Regions from separate parts of the Micromonospora sp. WMMA2032 genome, predicted to be linked through region 2. Evidence: riboswitches for the same ligand, from Rfam matches in the RefSeq annotation. Region 2 holds a riboswitch; each other region holds the start of a gene.
What was found. Region 2 has a riboswitch for cyclic di-AMP ahead of CO540_RS19365 (NlpC/P60 family protein). Riboswitches for the same ligand answer to the same signal wherever they lie in the genome.

Region 1: it holds a riboswitch for cyclic di-AMP, as region 2 does, so the genes downstream of both, CO540_RS09255 (C39 family peptidase) here and CO540_RS19365 (NlpC/P60 family protein) in region 2, are expected to answer to the same signal.
Region 3: it holds a riboswitch for cyclic di-AMP, as region 2 does, so the genes downstream of both, CO540_RS27060 (hypothetical protein) here and CO540_RS19365 (NlpC/P60 family protein) in region 2, are expected to answer to the same signal.

What each region holds. Positions count from the first base shown of each region.
Region 1 covers NZ_CP024052.1:2,143,279-2,148,590, reverse strand. Annotated here, with positions in the region: gene CO540_RS09270 (acyltransferase) at 1-4, shown strand, start outside; gene CO540_RS31190 (hypothetical protein) at 84-443, shown strand; gene CO540_RS09260 (hypothetical protein) at 593-1,357, shown strand; cyclic di-AMP (ydaO/yuaA leader) riboswitch at 1,665-1,804, shown strand; gene CO540_RS09255 (C39 family peptidase) at 2,014-2,853, shown strand; gene CO540_RS09250 (hypothetical protein) at 2,841-3,464, opposite strand; gene CO540_RS09245 (alpha/beta fold hydrolase) at 4,431-5,183, shown strand; gene CO540_RS09240 (dihydrofolate reductase family protein) at 5,256-5,312, shown strand, end outside.
Region 2 covers NZ_CP024052.1:4,185,698-4,191,009, reverse strand. Annotated here, with positions in the region: gene CO540_RS19370 (N-acetylmuramoyl-L-alanine amidase) at 1-1,671, opposite strand, end outside; cyclic di-AMP (ydaO/yuaA leader) riboswitch at 1,892-2,029, shown strand; gene CO540_RS19365 (NlpC/P60 family protein) at 2,043-3,077, shown strand; gene dcd (dCTP deaminase) at 3,150-3,728, opposite strand; gene CO540_RS19355 (pyridoxamine 5'-phosphate oxidase family protein) at 3,807-4,352, shown strand; gene CO540_RS19350 (zinc metalloprotease) at 4,427-5,312, opposite strand, start outside.
Region 3 covers NZ_CP024052.1:5,807,330-5,812,641, forward strand. Annotated here, with positions in the region: gene CO540_RS27050 (SRPBCC family protein) at 1-389, shown strand, start outside; gene CO540_RS27055 (DUF2269 domain-containing protein) at 391-891, opposite strand; gene CO540_RS27060 (hypothetical protein) at 971-2,044, opposite strand; cyclic di-AMP (ydaO/yuaA leader) riboswitch at 2,049-2,179, opposite strand; gene CO540_RS27065 (cation diffusion facilitator family transporter) at 2,324-3,238, opposite strand; gene CO540_RS27070 (AAA family ATPase) at 3,315-5,312, opposite strand, start outside.

The DNA of each region.
Region 1 (5,312 bases), 2.0 Mb from region 2:
CTGAGCGCGTCCACCCTGGTCGGTGGTGTCACGACACGCCGACCGAGAGTGCGCGGCGGTGGGATCGGCGGTAATTTGTACCCGTGCTTCCGATCGCGCTCACCTGTCCCGTGTGGTGGGTGGCGCGCTGGGCGGCACGCATGCTGGCCAGCCTGGCCGTGGTCGTCGCCTGCTCGCTCGGCGCCACGACGCTGCCCGCCGGGGTCGCCACGGCCGCCCCGGCGCCGGCCGGTCCGGCCGTCGGTCTGACGTCGCGTACCCCGACGGGCACGCCGGTCGCCGCGCGGCCGGAGCGTGTCGACGTCGCCGAGCGGCCGGCCCCCTCCACCGGCGTCCCGGAGCCCGCGCCCCGGCACGCGGTCGCGCGGCCCGGCCACCGGGAGCCGGTCCCGGCCGGTCGGCACCCGGCGCCGGTCGGCCCCCGGGCCCCGCCCGCCCGCTGACCACACGGGCCGTCCCCGGCCCGTCCCCGCACCCACCGAACCTCACCCCGCACCCGCCTCGGCGGCCCGGCGGCGCCCGTTCCGCGGCCGCGCCCCGCCCCGACCGGCGTGCGACCTTCCCGCCACGTCTTCTCCGTGAGGTGCCGACCATGTCGCAGACCGTTCTCCACCACTTCCTCACCGCCGTCCCCGAGGCCGCCGCGATCTGGTCGGCCCTGCTCGTGCTCGCCCTCGGCCTGCTCGCCGTGCTCGTCGCCCGTCCCGACCGCGACGGCGCGGCGGACCTCGAACCCGATCCGGTCGACGCGGAGGCGCTGCACCGGGCGGACCTTGCCCGCTACGCCGACGAGGTGGCGGTGGCCGCCACCGGAGCCGCCCAGACCGCCCGCCGACGACGCGAGCGGTGGCTGGCCGTCCAGGACGAGGCGAAGCGGGCCTGGGTGGCCTTCGACGAGGCGGAGGCGGCCGCCCGCCGCCTGGCCGGCGCCGCCGCGCTGCCCGCGCCGCGCACGCCACACACCCCGTCCGAGTACGCGGCGCGGGAGCGCTGGCTGCACCACGCCGCCATGGCGGCGCACTGGCGGGGTGACCTGACCGCCCGGCAGCTCGCGGACGTGCTGGCCCACCGCAACGGGTGGGACCCGCGTCGCCATCCGGCCGAGCAGGAGATCGTGCTGGCCCGGACGATCCGTGACGGCCGACGGGCGGCCTGGGAGGCGGCCGCCGAGCGGGAGCGACAGGCCTGGCGGGACGCGGAACTGGCCGCCGACGCGGCGCGGACGCTGGCCGCCGAGACCTACGCGGCGGCCGCTGCGGTGCGGCCGTCGCCCGCCCCCCGCGCTGCGTCGGCCACCCGCGTCCGGGTGCCCACCGTCGTGCGCGGCGCCCGCTGGCGGCCGGCCCGGGTCGGCTGAGTGGCGGTCTCCGCCGAATCGTTACCCGAATGCGGTGAGCCCGCTCACGTGCGGCCCGGAAACGGGCGCTCGGCGCACAACCGGTCAGCCGACCCGACAATTGCGGGGCGTCGGCCGGTCGAATGCCCGCTTTTCGCCTTCAGATGTCGGCTCGAACCCTTGTCCCCATTGAGTGAAGTCAGTAACCGGCTGTTCCGATATCCGTAGTCGCGGACGACGTTTCCGCAGGTGGGAGCGCTTGGCTTGAGGCGTACCCACCGGTAGTGTCGGCGCGTCCGGTGCGGTTTCCGATCGCAGACGGCGACGCCGCACCGACCCGCCTAATCGTGCATACGAACCGGGGACCCACAGCAACACCGGGGTGAATCCGCGAGCCACGGCCCGCGGTAGGGCGTACTTCCCGCCCGAATCCGTCAGCTAACCCGGTCGGCGGCCACGGAAGGAGTTCCATTCCTCGTGCGAACCACCCCCCGATCGTCCCCCCACCTCCACGGCCCGGTGGTGCCGGCGCTCGCCTGACGGCGACGCCCACCCGATCCCCCGTGTGCGCCCGGCTGTCCGGGCGCTCCGTCCCGCGGCCGTCCCGCCCCGTCGAACGCGCGTGAGGTCCTCCGCGCGTGGGGCCGGCGTGTGCCGCTCACGCCCTGGAGGAACCCGTGAAGCACCACCTGAAGCGTCAGCTGCGGCGTCTCGCCACCGAGCGCCCGTACCAGATCATCGCCGGTTCGGCCGCCGCCCTCGTGTTGGCCGGCGGCACCGGTGTCGCCCTCGCCGCCACCGACGACACCCCGTCCCGGTCGGAGAACACCGTCGCGGTCGCCGAACTCGGCTCCCGCCTCGGCGAGGCCGCCAGCCGCGGCGAGGCCCGCATCGCCGTCCCGTCGCCGAGCGCCTCGCCCAGCGCCGCACCCACCGCCTCGCCCTCGGCGAAGCCGGCGGCCAAGGCCACCACTGACCCGGACACCAAGCCGAAGCCCAAGCCGAAGCCGCCGGCGAGCAAGGTGCTCGACTACGACTACCAGGCGCAGACCACCTACTACTACTGCGGCCCGGCCGCGGTGCGCAACGCGCTCAGCGCCACCGGCATCGAGCGGAGCCAGGACACGCTCGCCCTCGCCCTCGGCACCACCGAGATGGGCACCAACTCGGCCGAGGACACCACCCGTGTGCTCAACCAGCAGGTCAAGGGCAACCCGTACCGGACCCGCATGATCCCGGGCGCGGCCACCCCGGCCCAGATGGACCGGCTTCAGGCCGACGTGGTCACGGCGGTCAGCAACGGCCGCGCGGTCGTCGCCAACGTCGCCGGCGACGCCACCGACACCAACGGCGGCTGGCACTCGTTCCCGGGCGGCCACTACATCGCGGTGGTCGGCTACAAGAACGACGGCCGGACCGTCCGGATCGCCGACTCGGCCGACCCGTCGCTGCCCTCGTACTGGGTCACCACCATCGACCTGGCGAACTGGATGGCGACGCGCGGCTACTCCGCCTGACGCCTCTCGCTACACGCGAAGGCCGGCACCCCGTGTTCGGGGTGCCGGCCTTCAGTCTTACTTGGTCCACAGTGCTGGGCCACGATGTCGGTGGCCTGCTTCTCCCACTGCGCGTACGCGTCGGGGTAGGCGGAGACCTGGACGGTCTGCGCGGCCTCGGTCAGCGGCATCTTCTCCCAGCCGTCGACCTGCTTCAGGCCCTTGAGGAACGCCAGGGTCGAGTACTCGGGGTCGGTGATCTGCTCCGGCGTGCCCCAACCACTCGACGGGCGCTGCTGGAACAGGCCCAGCGAGTCGTGGTCATTCTTGTCGCCGAGGTGCCCGAGGTTCTCCAGCTTCGACTCCTGCAGGGCGGTGGCGATCGAGATGACCGCGGCCCGCTCGGGCAGGCCGGCCTTCTTCGTCGCGGCGATGATCGCCTTGGCGTTGGCCAGCTGCTCGTCGTTCAGCGTGATGGTCGACTGCTCACCCTGCACGGACGCGACCGCGACGGGCTTGCCGGCGGCGGCATGGGCGGTGTCGGCGTGGGCGGCGACCGGACCGGCGAACACACCACCGGTGAAGGCCAGACCAGCAACACCCAGGATGCTCTTGCGCAGGATCGTGTTCATGAGGGGGCTCCATTCGGGGGTCAACACACCCGGGGGGGGTGTGGGCACCGTCAGGCGCTCAAGAAGTCTTGGGGGGGGACCCGGCACGCTCGTGGAGCCTGGGGGTCAGCTCACGGGGCCGGGGATGTCCGGTTGGCTCGCGGGGCGGGGGCCTCGTCGCGGCGCCGGGATGATGTGTAACGACCGGCGGCCTGCCGTCATTCCCCGGGGGCGGGGCGGCGGCTCAGGGGTTCGCTGCCTGCTCGGTCGTTCACCCGTCTACAGCGCCGCCGACCCACCGCCGATTCCGCGTCCAGGGTGCCGCCCACCACCACCGAACCGGACACCCCACCGCATCCCAGGCGCCCGGGTGAAAGCCCACGGGTGCATCCGGACACCCGCAGACACCCGTGACGTTCCACCCAGCGGCCGCCAGCCCCGTCGGTGGAACGTCATGGCTGCATCCCGGCCGCGGAGACACCCATGACGTTCCACCCAGCGCCCGCCAGCCCCGTCGGTGGAACGCCGTGGGTGTATCCCGGCCATGGAGACACCCATGGCGTCCCACCCAGCGCCCGCCAGCCCCGTCGGTGGAACGTCATGGGTGCATCCCGGTCCGGTAGACACCCACCCCGTTCCACCCACCGTGAGCCGACGCCGCGAGTGGAACGCCATCGGTGTGTCACGCCGTACCAGAGTCCGTTCCGTCCGAGGCCGGGCAACGCCCACGAAGCACGGCCCGCGCCCGTGGCCGTCTCCCGGCGGTGAGAAAGGTGCCCAGGCGGTGTGCCGTCCCCCGCACGCCCGCCGACGACTACCCGTTGTGGCAAACAGACCGTGAAGGATACGGGCCCTCGGCGAGGGCGCGATCGTCGACGAATCTCCGGAAGGCGTCCCGTGGTGACGGACGCGCCGGCGGCGGGTGCCACGGTTGCGGAAGGCGTCGGCTCTCGCGCGTCGTGTCCGTCCGGTGGCAGACTGCGCCGTATGGGCGATACGACGGGGACCCGTCACCTGGTGCTCCTGCACGGCATGGGCGCCACCGGCGAGGTGTGGCTGCCCTGGGCGCCGCTGCTGGAGCGGCGCTGGCCCGGCCGCTGGCTCGCCCCCGACCTGGCCGGCCACGGCTGGTCGCCACCGCTGTCCGGCTACTCCTTCGCGGGCCTGGCGCAGCGCCTGGTGGAAGGGCTCGGGCCGGTCACCGAGCGATTCGGTCCGCGGGACCGGCTGGTGCTGCTCGGGCACTCGCTCGGGGGCGTGGTGGCGCTGGCGCTGGCCGCCCGGCAGCGGGGCCTGCCCGTCGACGCGGTGGTCGGCCTCGGCATCAAGGTGGTCTGGTCGCCGGCGGAGCTGGCGAAGGCGGCCGAGTTGGCCGCGCGGCCGGTGACCTGGTTCGCCAGCCGGGACGAGGCGGCCCGCCGCTACCTGCGCGTCTCCGGGCTCGCCGGACTGTTCGCCCCCGACCATCCGGTGGTCGACGCGGGGCTGCGCCGGGAGGACGGCCGCTGGCGGCTGGCGATGGACCCGGCCGCGTTCGCGGTGGGGGAGCCGCGGCTGCCCGCGTTGCTGGCCGCCACCGACGTGCCGGTGCTGCTGGCCCGCGGCGAGCTGGACCCGATGGTGAGCGACGCGCAGCTCAAGGAGTTCGGTGTGCCGGTGGCGACGCTGCCCGGGCTGGGCCACAACGCGCATGTGGAGGATCCGGCGGCGGTGCTCGCCCTGCTGGACGCCTACCTGTGAACCAGGGCGTCGTGGGTGTCGAACCGGCGACGTCCGCCTGGGCCGCCGCCGTCGTGGCTAGACTCGCCGGCCATGGGAGCGCTCATCTTCAGCCTCAACCTCACCCTGGACGGTTGCGTCGACCACCAG
Region 2 (5,312 bases):
GTTGAGGAACCACGCCTTCTGGCCGAGGTACCAGATCGCCGTCCAGTCGCCCTGCCGCCCGGCCACCGCGTACGTCTGGCCGGCGGAGGCGCGGGCGCCGTGGTCGGAGATGTACATCGTGTCCGGCGTGCCGTCCGGGCGGAGCCCGAGGTCGTTGACCAGCGGGGCGTCCGCGCTCGGCGCGGTCCGCAGGACCACCGCGGAGGAGCCGCGCGACGGGCAGGTCTCGGCCGGCGGGGTGGGCGTCGGGACGCCCGGCGGCTGCTGGTTGCAGCCGACGAACGCCGGCCGGTTGGTGGCGAAGTCCGGGTCGATGGTGACCAGCCCGGTGCGGGCCGTGCCGGTGCTCCGGAACGGCGCCTTCATCAGGTCGAAGTAGTGCGACCAGTCCCAGTAGGGGCCCGGGTCCCAGTGCATGCCCTTCACCGTGCCGGCGGTGGTGCCCGGCACGTTGTCGTGCCCGATGATGTGCTGCCGGTTGAGCGGGATGCCGAACTTCAGCGCGAGGTGGCGGACCAGCTTGGCCGAGGCCCGGTACATCGCCTCGGTGTACCAGGTGCCCTGACCGGCGAAGCCCTCGTGCTCCAGGCCGATGGACTTGGCGTTGACGTACCAGTTGCCGGCGTGCCAGCCGACGTCCTTGGCCTTGATGTGCTGGGCGACGTAGCCGTCCACCGAGCGCAGCGTGTAGTGCCAGCCCAGGTAGTCGGCCCGCTTGACCAGGTCGACGCTGGGGCCGAAGTAGCCCTCGGTGTCGTGGATGACGATGTATTCGATCTTCTGCTGCTTCGGCCGGTTGCCCAGGTCGTGGTTGCCGTAGTCGCCCGGGTCGGCGCTGAGCTGCTCGTACGGCGCGGGGATCCACTCACAGGCCAACCGGACCGGGCACTCCAGGCCGTCCGGCCGCTGCGCGTGGCGCAGGCCGAGCCGGGCCAGCCGGGACCGGTCCGGCCGGGCGGTGGTGGCGGCCAGCGTGACCCGCTGCCCGTCGTCGGTGGTCCGGGTCGCGCCCTGGCCGAGCTGGTCGTAGACCTCGTCGGCGAAGGCCGCCGCCGCGTCGGCGGTGTCCGCGCCGGAGTAGCGGGCCACCGCGCCGTACCAGGCCGCCGCGTCGGTGCCGGCGCCGACCGGCCCGCCCAGTGCCTTCTGGTAGGACGCGAGCAGCGCCGCGCCACCGCGGATGTTCGCCGCCGGGTCGGTGCGCAGCGTCTGCGCGTCGAGCCCGGTGAGCGTCGCGGCGGTGTCGATCGTCTGCAGCGAGGCGCGGGGCAGCGGGGTCTCCCGTGCCGGCGCGGCGGCGGTGGCCGGGTCGAGGGTGAGCGGGCGGGAGTCGTCGCCGCGCGGGTCCTCGTCCTCGTCGACGTGGGCGCTGCCCGGGGTGGCGAGGACGTGCGCCGCGTCGGTCAGGTGCATCGGGCCGTAGCCGCCGCTGGTGCTGGGCTGGCCCGGGTGGGTGTCCCAGCGGGACTCCAGATAGGAGACGCCGAGCAGCACGTTCTGCGGCACGCCGTACTCGGTGGCCGCGGCGGCGTACTGCTGCTGCCGGTCGGTGGCGGGTCCGGCCGTCTCCGGCGCGGCGGTCACCGGGCCGGTGACGGCCAGCGCGGTGGCGGTCGCCACGGCGGCGGCCAGCAGTATCCGTCCGCCCGACGGCGGGGTGGAGAGGTGCATCGAACCTCCTGGACAGGGATGGGGGTCACTGCGTCCCCACCCTCACTCCGCAGACCCGCGAGGGTCAATACCTTTCCAGCAGGTAATCCTTAATGAAAGAAAACTTCACCCAGGTGTCGGTACGGAGTGTCACGGCGTCCCGAGTTGCGGATCGATAACGACGGCTCCTACTCTGGTGAATCGTCGGCCGCCAGTCTCACCGTCCAACCCGGTCGGTGACGGTCCGACACCGCCGAGTCGCCCACGGGCGAGCCGGGGAACCAGGTACCTGGGGTGAATCCGCAGCGGAGCTGCGGTAGGGCGGCTCCCTTCCCGTCCGAATCCGTCAGCTAACCCGGTAGGCGGTCAGGAAGAAGGAGTACGGACGCCCGGTGGCACTCCATGCCCCGCGGCCGTCGTCGAGCCGGTCGATCGACCGGCACGTCGTCGCGCCGCGTTCCCGCTGGTCCCGCTTCACCACCGCCCTCGCCGCCCTGGTCGGCACCGCCGTCGTCCTGACCGGCGGCGCCACGGCGGCCCACGCCGAACCCTCGGTCGCCGAGATCGAGGCCCAGATCGACCGCGACTGGAACAAGCTCGAACCGGTCATCGAACAGGTCAACGCCGTACGCGAGCAGCTCGCGGTGCGGCGCAAGCAGGCCGACGCGCTCGGCCGGCAGATCGCCCCGCTGCAGGCCCGGGTGGACGCGGCGCTCGGCCAGGTCGGCGGGCTCGCCGCCGACGCGTACAAGGGCGACAACCTCTCCACCGTCAACGCCCTGCTGGGCAGCCGCTCGCCGGGCGACCTGGTCAGCGGCCTGGAGCTGCTCGACCGCTTCGCGCACCACCAGCAGGAGCAGGTGCGTGCCGTCGCCGAACTGCGCGACGAGCTGGCCGCCAAGAAGCGGCCGCTGGACCAGATGGTCGCCGACCTGAGCCGCACCGAGGCGCAGCTCGCGACGAAGAAGAAGCAGATCGACGGCGAGATCGCCCGACTGCAGAAGCTACGTCTAAAGGTCTACGGCAACGGCGGCGGCGGCCCGCTGCGCCCGGCGCCCTGCCCGTCCGGCTACCCCGGCGGCGCGGCCGGGGTCGCGGTCAAGTTCGCCTGCGCCCAGATCGGCAAGATCTACGTCTGGGGGGCCGCCGGCCCGGACCACTTCGACTGCTCCGGCCTGACCATGGCCGCCTGGGCCAAGGCCGGGGTCTCGCTGCCGCACAACGCCCGGCAGCAGCACGACGTGACGAAGCGGGTCAGCCGGTCCGAGCTGCGCGCCGGTGACCTGGTCTTCTACTACGGCGACCTGCACCACGTGGGGATGTACGTGGGCGACGGCTGGGTGGTGCACGCCTCCCAGTCCGGCAAGCCGATCACCATGAAGCGCGTCGACGACGGCGACATCAACAGCTACGGCCGCCCCGCCTGAGGTGTAAGGAAGGGCCCCCTCTTAACGCATTCTGCATAGGAGGGGGCCCCTCTTAACAAGCGGCGCTCGGCGTCAGCGGGTCGGCCAGGTGCGCCAGCTCTGCCAGGACCGGCTCGGCGTCGGGCCGCGCTGGCCCTGGTAACGCGATCCGTAGACGGCCGAGCCGTACGGGTGCTCGGCCGGCGAGGAGAGCCGGAAGATGCAGAGCTGACCGATCTTCATCCCCGGCCAGAGCGTGATCGGCAGGTTCGCCACGTTGGACAGCTCCAGCGTGACGTGGCCGGAGAAGCCCGGGTCGATGAAGCCGGCGGTGGAGTGGGTCAGCAGGCCGAGTCGGCCCAGACTGGACTTGCCCTCCAGCCGCCCGGCGAGCTGGTCGCCCAGCGAGATGACCTCCAGCGTGGAGGCGAGCACGAACTCGCCCGGGTGCAGCACGAAGGGCTGGCCCTCCGGCACCTCCACCATCGACGTCAGGTCGTCCTGCTGCACCGACGGGTCGATGTGGGTGTAGAGATGGTTGTTGAAGACCCGGAACAACCGGTCCAGGCGTACGTCGATGCTGGACGGCTGCACCAGCGTGGGCTCGAAGGGCTCCAGCGCGAGCGTGCCCGACTTGATCTCGGAGACCAGGTCGCGGTCGGAGAGCAGCATCGGAACACCATAGCGACCGGTACGGGTGACCTGCGTGTCGCACTACTTCTTCGTACACGTGTTCGATAGAATGTCCGCATGGCTTCCTGGTCCGAATTCGCCGCCGACGAGCCCCGCCTCGCCGACGAGATCCGCCTTCTGATGCAGCAGTACGGGCCGGGCTTCGGCTACCTCGCCACGGTCCGCGCCGACGGCGGCCCCCGGGTGCACCCGGTCTCCCCGGTGATCACCGCCGACGGGCTCTGGTGCTTCGTCATCGACTCCCCGAAGCGCCGCGACCTCGAGCGGGACGGCCGCTACGCGCTGCACTCCTTCCCGCCGGAGGAGAGCGACGACGAGGCCTACGTGGCGGGCCGGGCCCGTCCGGTGACCGATCCGGCCACGGTGGCCCGACTGGCCCGGGTCGCCCGGGCGGCGCCGCAGGGTGACTGGCGGCTGTTCGAGTTCACCGTCGACGTGGCGATGCTGACCCGGCGCGACCCGGTGGCCCAGCCGGGCGCCGGCCGGCCGCAGATGCGGGTCTGGCTCGACCCGCGGGGCGCCACGCCGGCACGCCGTGACCCGCTCGCCGCGGACGGCCGGCGCGGCCGGCACGGCTTCGACACCCGCCGCCCGGCTGCCTGAGCCGCCTGCCGAAACGACAGGTGCCGGCCCCGTCCGAGAACGGGACCGGCACCTGTCGTGTGGTGCGGGTGAGGTCAGGCAGCGCGGTAGGCGTTCCACGCGGTGAGCATGCGGCTCGCCTGGCCGGCGGTGAACTGGTACATGCAGGAGTCGTAGGTGTAGTCCATGAAGTTGGTGATCGGGTCCTTGCCGGCGGTGGAGCAGGTGTCCCGGCCCGTCGGGCACTGGTACGCCGGCGACGCCTCGGCCGGGGTGTCGGAGACGCTGTCACCCGAGCCGGAGCAGCCGCCCTGGAAGGTGTGGTAGAGGTTCAGCCAGTGGCCGACCTCGTGCGTACCGGTGTCGCCCTGGTTGTAGTTGGTCGCCGTGCCGCCGGGCAGCGACTCGCTGAGCACGACCACGCCGTCCATGCTGTCCAGCTTCCGCTTCGGGAAGGTCGCCCAGCCGAGCAGGCCGTCGCTCAGCTCGCCGAGGTAGATGTTGAGCGTGTTCTTGCCGCCCGTGCGCAGCGAGGTCTTCATCGAGCGCTCGGCCGAGGAGCCCTGCACGATCGGGTACCACGACGGGTTCGTCACCCGGTTGATCTTCGTGAGCTGGAACGCGAAGGCGGTTGCGGCGCCACCGGTCGAGCCCGCGTACGACTGGTTGAGCACGGTGATCTGCTGGTTGATCAGCGAGTCCGGGATGTTGCCGCCGGCCCGGGTGCTGTTCTCCTGGATCACGTGCACCACGACCGGGATGGTGACGGAGGCCAGCGGGGCGACGGTCGGGCCGGTCCGGAAGTTGGCCCGCTCGCGCTGCGCGGCGGCGAGGTCGGCCTCGCGCTCGCGCACCTGCTTGGCGGTCAGGTGGTTCGGGTCGAGCTTGGCATGGCCGCCCTTGGCGACGCGGGCGTCGGCGTGGGTGTCGGCCGGCTCGGCGCAGACGCCGGCCGGGGCGGCCGAGAAGGCCGAGGCAGCG
Region 3 (5,312 bases), 1.6 Mb from region 2:
CCCTGCTCGGCGACCTGAGCCGGCAGGGCGAGCTGCATCCGCTGATCGTGCGGGTCCGGCAGGTGCCGTCGCGGCCCGGAGCGCTGGCCAGCTATGCGATCACCGACCGGCTGGAGCTGGGCCCGCTGCACTTCCCGGTGACCTACCAGGCGGACGTGCTGGTCGCCACCGAGGACGAGGTGGTCACCGTGGCCCGGCAGCAGCCGGCGACGACGGTCCGCAACCACACCCGGCTGCGCGACGAGCCCGACGGCGTGGTGCGGATCGACGTGGAGATCACTCTCACCGCGCCGGCCCCGCTGTTCGGCTACGCGTTCCGCCAGGCCCGCGCCGCCCACCTGGGCCTCGCGGCCCGTCTGGGCGCGACCCTGGAGGGCCGGCCGGCCTGACTCAGCCGGCCCGCCCCGCCGGGACCGGCCGGCGGGCGGGCGGGCGCAGCCGCCCCCACGGCTTCCAGGTGGACAGCACGGTGGCCACGAGCAGCAGCGTGGTGGAGACGGCGGGCGGCACCACCAGGTCGATCCGCAGGTGCGCGTCGGCCGCGCCGGCCAGCGCGCCGAGGTGCCGGACCCGGGGCGTCAGCAGGAGCAGCACCAGCCCGAGCATCACGGTGGTGAGCACGAACTTCACCAGCACCCACCGCCACCGCAGCAGCCCCCACGGGGTGAGCAGCGCGCTGGTCACCCCGATCAGCCAGACCGCGACGCTCAGCGGCGCGAACAGCCAGGTGACCAGCAACGCCGCCGCGGGGTAGACGACCTCCGGGTCGGCGCCGCGCAGCCCGGCCACGCCGAGCGCGAGCAGCCCCAGGTCGGCGCCGAGCCAGCCGAGCGAGGTGACCAGGTGCGCGGTGAGCAGCGCCTTGCGTCCGGCGGGGGAGAGTCGTCTCATGCCACCGATCGTCGGCCGTCGCGCGGCCCGCGTCGTGGGCCGCGCGACGACACCCGGGGTACGTCGGGGAGCGTAGTGCTCAGTAGACCGACAGGTGCACGTGGTTGGTGTGGTCGCTGGACGGGTCGCCGTTGCCGCCGCTGTACGACTTCCAGCCGCTGCTGGGCAGCCAGATCTGCTTGAACCAGATCACGTAGAGCACGGCGAGCGGGTCGGCGTTGCGCACGAAGTACGCGGCCAGGTTGTTGCCGTACGTCTTGTCGCCGCCGCTGGCCACCCCGCCGAAGCCGTCCTTCTGGGCGGCGAAGTCGCAGGCGCGTCCCTTCGGGTGCTCGCCGGACCCGCTGGGCCGGTGGCAGGAGACGTACCGGGTGAAGCCGGCCGCCTTGGCCTGTTGCAGCGCGTGCAGGGTGCGCGGGGTGATGCAGCCGTCGGCCGGCGTCGGGTCGTTGACGCTGCACGACTCCGCCGGCCAGGAGCCGTCGGAGTTGCGCTTGGCCGGCGTCGCGTTCGCCGTCGAGGTGCCCCGGACGCCGCCGCTGCCGGCGGACGGCCGGTCGTTCGCCACCTCCAGCGCTCGCTCGGCTTGCTGCTTGCGCTTGGCCATCACCGTGACCTGCTTGCGCTGCTCCCGGATCTCGCCGTCGAGCGCGGCGCGGGTCCGGGTCGCCTCGTCCCGGGTGGTGATGAGGTCGCGCAGCGTCCGGTCCTCGTGCGCGGCGACCTGCTCCAGCGCGGCCGCCCGGTCCATGAAGCCCTCCGGGCTGCTGCTGCCGAGCAGGGCCGCGGCGGTGCCCATCCGGCCGGTGCGGTAGGCCACCTCGGCGATCTCGCCGACCTTGGCGTCGCGTACGGCCAGTTCGGCGCCGACCGCGTCGAGTCGCTCGGTGAGCTGCTTCTGCCGGGCCACCGACCGGCTCAGCGCGGCCTTGGCCTCCAGCCAGCCCTTGCTGGCCGCGTCGAGCTGGGCGCGCAGTTCCGGCGTGCCGCCCTCGTCGTCACCGCCGGGGGCGGCGCGCAGGCCGGTCGGGGAGGCCGACCACGTCGCCGCGGCGGGGGAGGCCGGCACGGTCACGACGCCGAGGGTCAGCATCGCGACGAGCAGGGCCGCCATCCGGGCGGCCGTCCGTCGTACAGGTGCCACTGGGGGCATTCACATGTCCTTCCGTCAACCGCCGACCGGGTTAGCTGACGGGTTCGGGACGGAAGATCCCTACCGCTGACGCGGATGCACCCCACGTACGTGGTTCCCCGGCTCGCCCTGCGGGCGATTAGGCGACGGCCGCTCCACCGGCGCCGGGGTGGCGCCCCGCGGTGTGGCCGCGACCGAGCCTACCGGCGTTGCCCGGGGTCGGCTCCGTGGCCCGGAGCGGTGATCCCGGCAAAGCCGGCATTACGCCACAATAGCGGCCGAGATTTAAGTTTGCCCTAATTACCACTCGGTCGGGCCGCACGCTCCGGCCGACGCTCCGGGTTCGATCTGCAACGTGGCGTGATCGATCGAGAAGTCCTCGTGCAGGGCGGCCCGGGCGGCGGCCAGCACGGTGGCGACCTCGGCGCCGGGATCGGTGGTCAGGTGCGCCGAGGCCACCTCCATGCCCGAGGTCAGCGTCCAGACGTGCAGGTCGTGCACCTCCGCAACGCCCGGCACGGCGGCCAGTCGGTCGTGCACCGCGGTCACCTGGAGGTGTTCCGGCGCGGCCTGCACCAGGATGCGCACCGCCGCCCGGCCGAGCCGCCAGGTGCGGGGCAGGATGAACAGACCGATCGCCACGGCCACCAGCGGATCGGCCCACCACCAGTCGGTGACCGCGATGACCAGCGCGGCGCCGATCACCCCGAGCGAGCCGAGCAGGTCGCCGAGCACCTCCAGGTACGCGCCGCGCAGGTTGATGCTCTCCTGCGCCCCGGAGCGCAGCAGCGCGAAGGCGCCGACGTTGGCGAGCAGGCCGAGCACCGCCACCACGAGCATCGGGCCGGCCAGCACCTCCGGCGGGTCGCCGAACCGGCGTACCGCCTCGACCAGGACGTAGACCGCGACCGCGCCGAGCAGCACCGCGTTCGCCAGCGCCGCGAGGACCTCCAGCCGGTAGAGGCCGAACGTGCGCTGCGGATCGGTGGTGGCGCGCCGGGTGGCGGTGATCGCGGCCAGCGCCATGCCGATGCCGAGCACGTCGGTGAACATGTGCCCGGCGTCGGAGAGCAGCGCGAGCGAACCGGTCGCGAAGGCGGCCACCGCCTCGACCAGCATGAGGGCGGTGAGCAGCGCGAACGCCGCCCAGAGCCGGCCCCGGTGGCGGTGCGCCGCGTTGGTCACCGCACCGCTGTGGTCATGACCTGCGCCCACGCACACACCCTTCCCTCCCGCACCCCGGCCAGGCCCAATGTATGTTCACATCGCTATGTGTGCAAGTGAGGGTGGATCACCCGGTCGGGTCGAGCGTGGTGAGGCGCTGGGTGGCCCGGGACAACGCGACGTAGAGCGTGCGCACCCCCGAGCCGGGGTCGGCCCGGATCTCGCTCGGCGCGACCAGCACCACGCCGTCGTACTCCATGCCCTTGGCCTGCAGGCTGGTCACGACCTGGAGCCGGCCGGCGCCGAGGCCGTCCAGCCAGCCGGCCACCTCGTCCCGGCGCGGCACCGGCGTGATCACGCCGACGGTGCCCTCCACCTCGCCCAGCAGGACCCGGGCCGCCTCGACGGTGCTCGCCGGCAGCTCGGCGGCGGGCACCGTACGCTCGACCGGCGGCACGCCGGTGGAACGCACCGCGTCGGGCAGCGTCAGGTCCGGATACAGCCGGCGGATCTCCGCCGCCGCCACCGCGAAGATCTCCGCCGAGTTGCGGTAGTTGGTGGTCAGCTCGTAGCGGTGCCGCTTACGCCGGCCCAGCGCCTGGTCGCGGGCCCGGTCCAGCTCCTGCGGGTCGCCGGTCCAGGCGGTCTGCGCCGGGTCGCCGACCACCGTCCAGGACGCCAGCCGGCCCCGGCGCCCGATCATCCGCCACTGCATCGGCGAGACGTCCTGCGACTCGTCCACCACCACGTGGGCGTAGTCGCGGTAGTCCACCGGACGCTCCCGGGCCGCCGCCCGGGCGGCGCGCTGCCGGTCGGCGTGCGTGCTCAGCTCGCGGACGCCGCCGGCCAGCTGGTAGGGGTCCCGCTTCGGCTTCGCCCGCCGCACCGGAGTGCCGAGCAACGCGTCCAGCTCGTCCAGCAGCGCGACGTCGGCGACGGTCGGCCCGTCGGCGTCCAGCGACCGGTACGCCTCGGTGAGCGACCGGATCTCGGCCGAGGAGAGGATCCCGCCGGCGTAGCGGCGCAGCCGGTCCGGGCGGGCGAGCCACCCCAGCACGTGGCGCGGGTGCAACCGGGGCCACCAGGCCTTGAGGAACTCCCGGAACTCCGGCCGCTCGATGATCTCGTCCTCGAACGCGGGCTGCTCCGGCAACCGGCCCACCCGCAGCGTGCGGGCCTGCGCGTAGAGCGCGGCGAGCACCGCGTCGAACGCCGACCGGCGCACCTCGTTGCGGCGCGCGCCCCGGGTCAGCGTCCGGTCCCGGATGCCGTCCAGCGCCGGCCGCTCCAGCCGCAGCAGCTCACCGCGGTAGAGCAGGCGCAACTCCGCCGGGGAGTCCGGCACCGCGTCCCGCACCGCCCGCTCCAGCACCCGGCGCATCCGCAGCGACCCCTTCACCGCGGCCACCTCCGGCGGATCGGTCCGGGTCGCCGACATCCCCGGGAAGAGCGAGCCCAGCGAGTGCAGCGTGGCCGTCTCCTCGCCGAGCGAGGGCAGCACCGAGGCGATGTACTCGACGAAGACGCCGGACGGCCCGACCACCAGGATGCCGCCGCCGGCGTAGCGGGCCCGGTCGGAGTAGAGCAGGTACGCGGCCCGGTGCAGCGCCACCGCCGTCTTGCCGGTGCCCGGGCCGCCGGAGACGATCGTGACGCCGCCGGCGGGGGAGCGGATCGCCTCGTCCTGCTCCCGCTGGATGGTGGCGACGATGTCCCGCATGCCCCGGCCGGTGGCCCGGGACAGCGTGGCCAGCAGCGCGCCGTCGCCGACCACCGCCATGTCCGCCGGGGCCGCCTCCGGATCGAGCAGGTCGTCCTCGATCCGGGTGACCTTCTCCGCGGCCGACTGGATCGTGCGCCGGCGGACGACGCCGCGCGGCTCGGCGGGCGTGGCCTGGTAGAACGCCGCCGCGGCCGGCGCCCGCCAGTCCACCACCAGCGTCTCCGCGTCCTCGGCGCGCACGCCCAGCCGGCCCACGTGCAGCACCTGCCCGGTGCGCAGGTCCAGCCGGCCGAAGACCAGCCCCTCGTGCTCGGCGTCCAGCACGTGCCGCCGCTGGGCGGCGTGGAAGACCATCGCGTCCCGCTCGACCAGGGCGCCGAAGGTGCCCACCCGGGCCAGCCG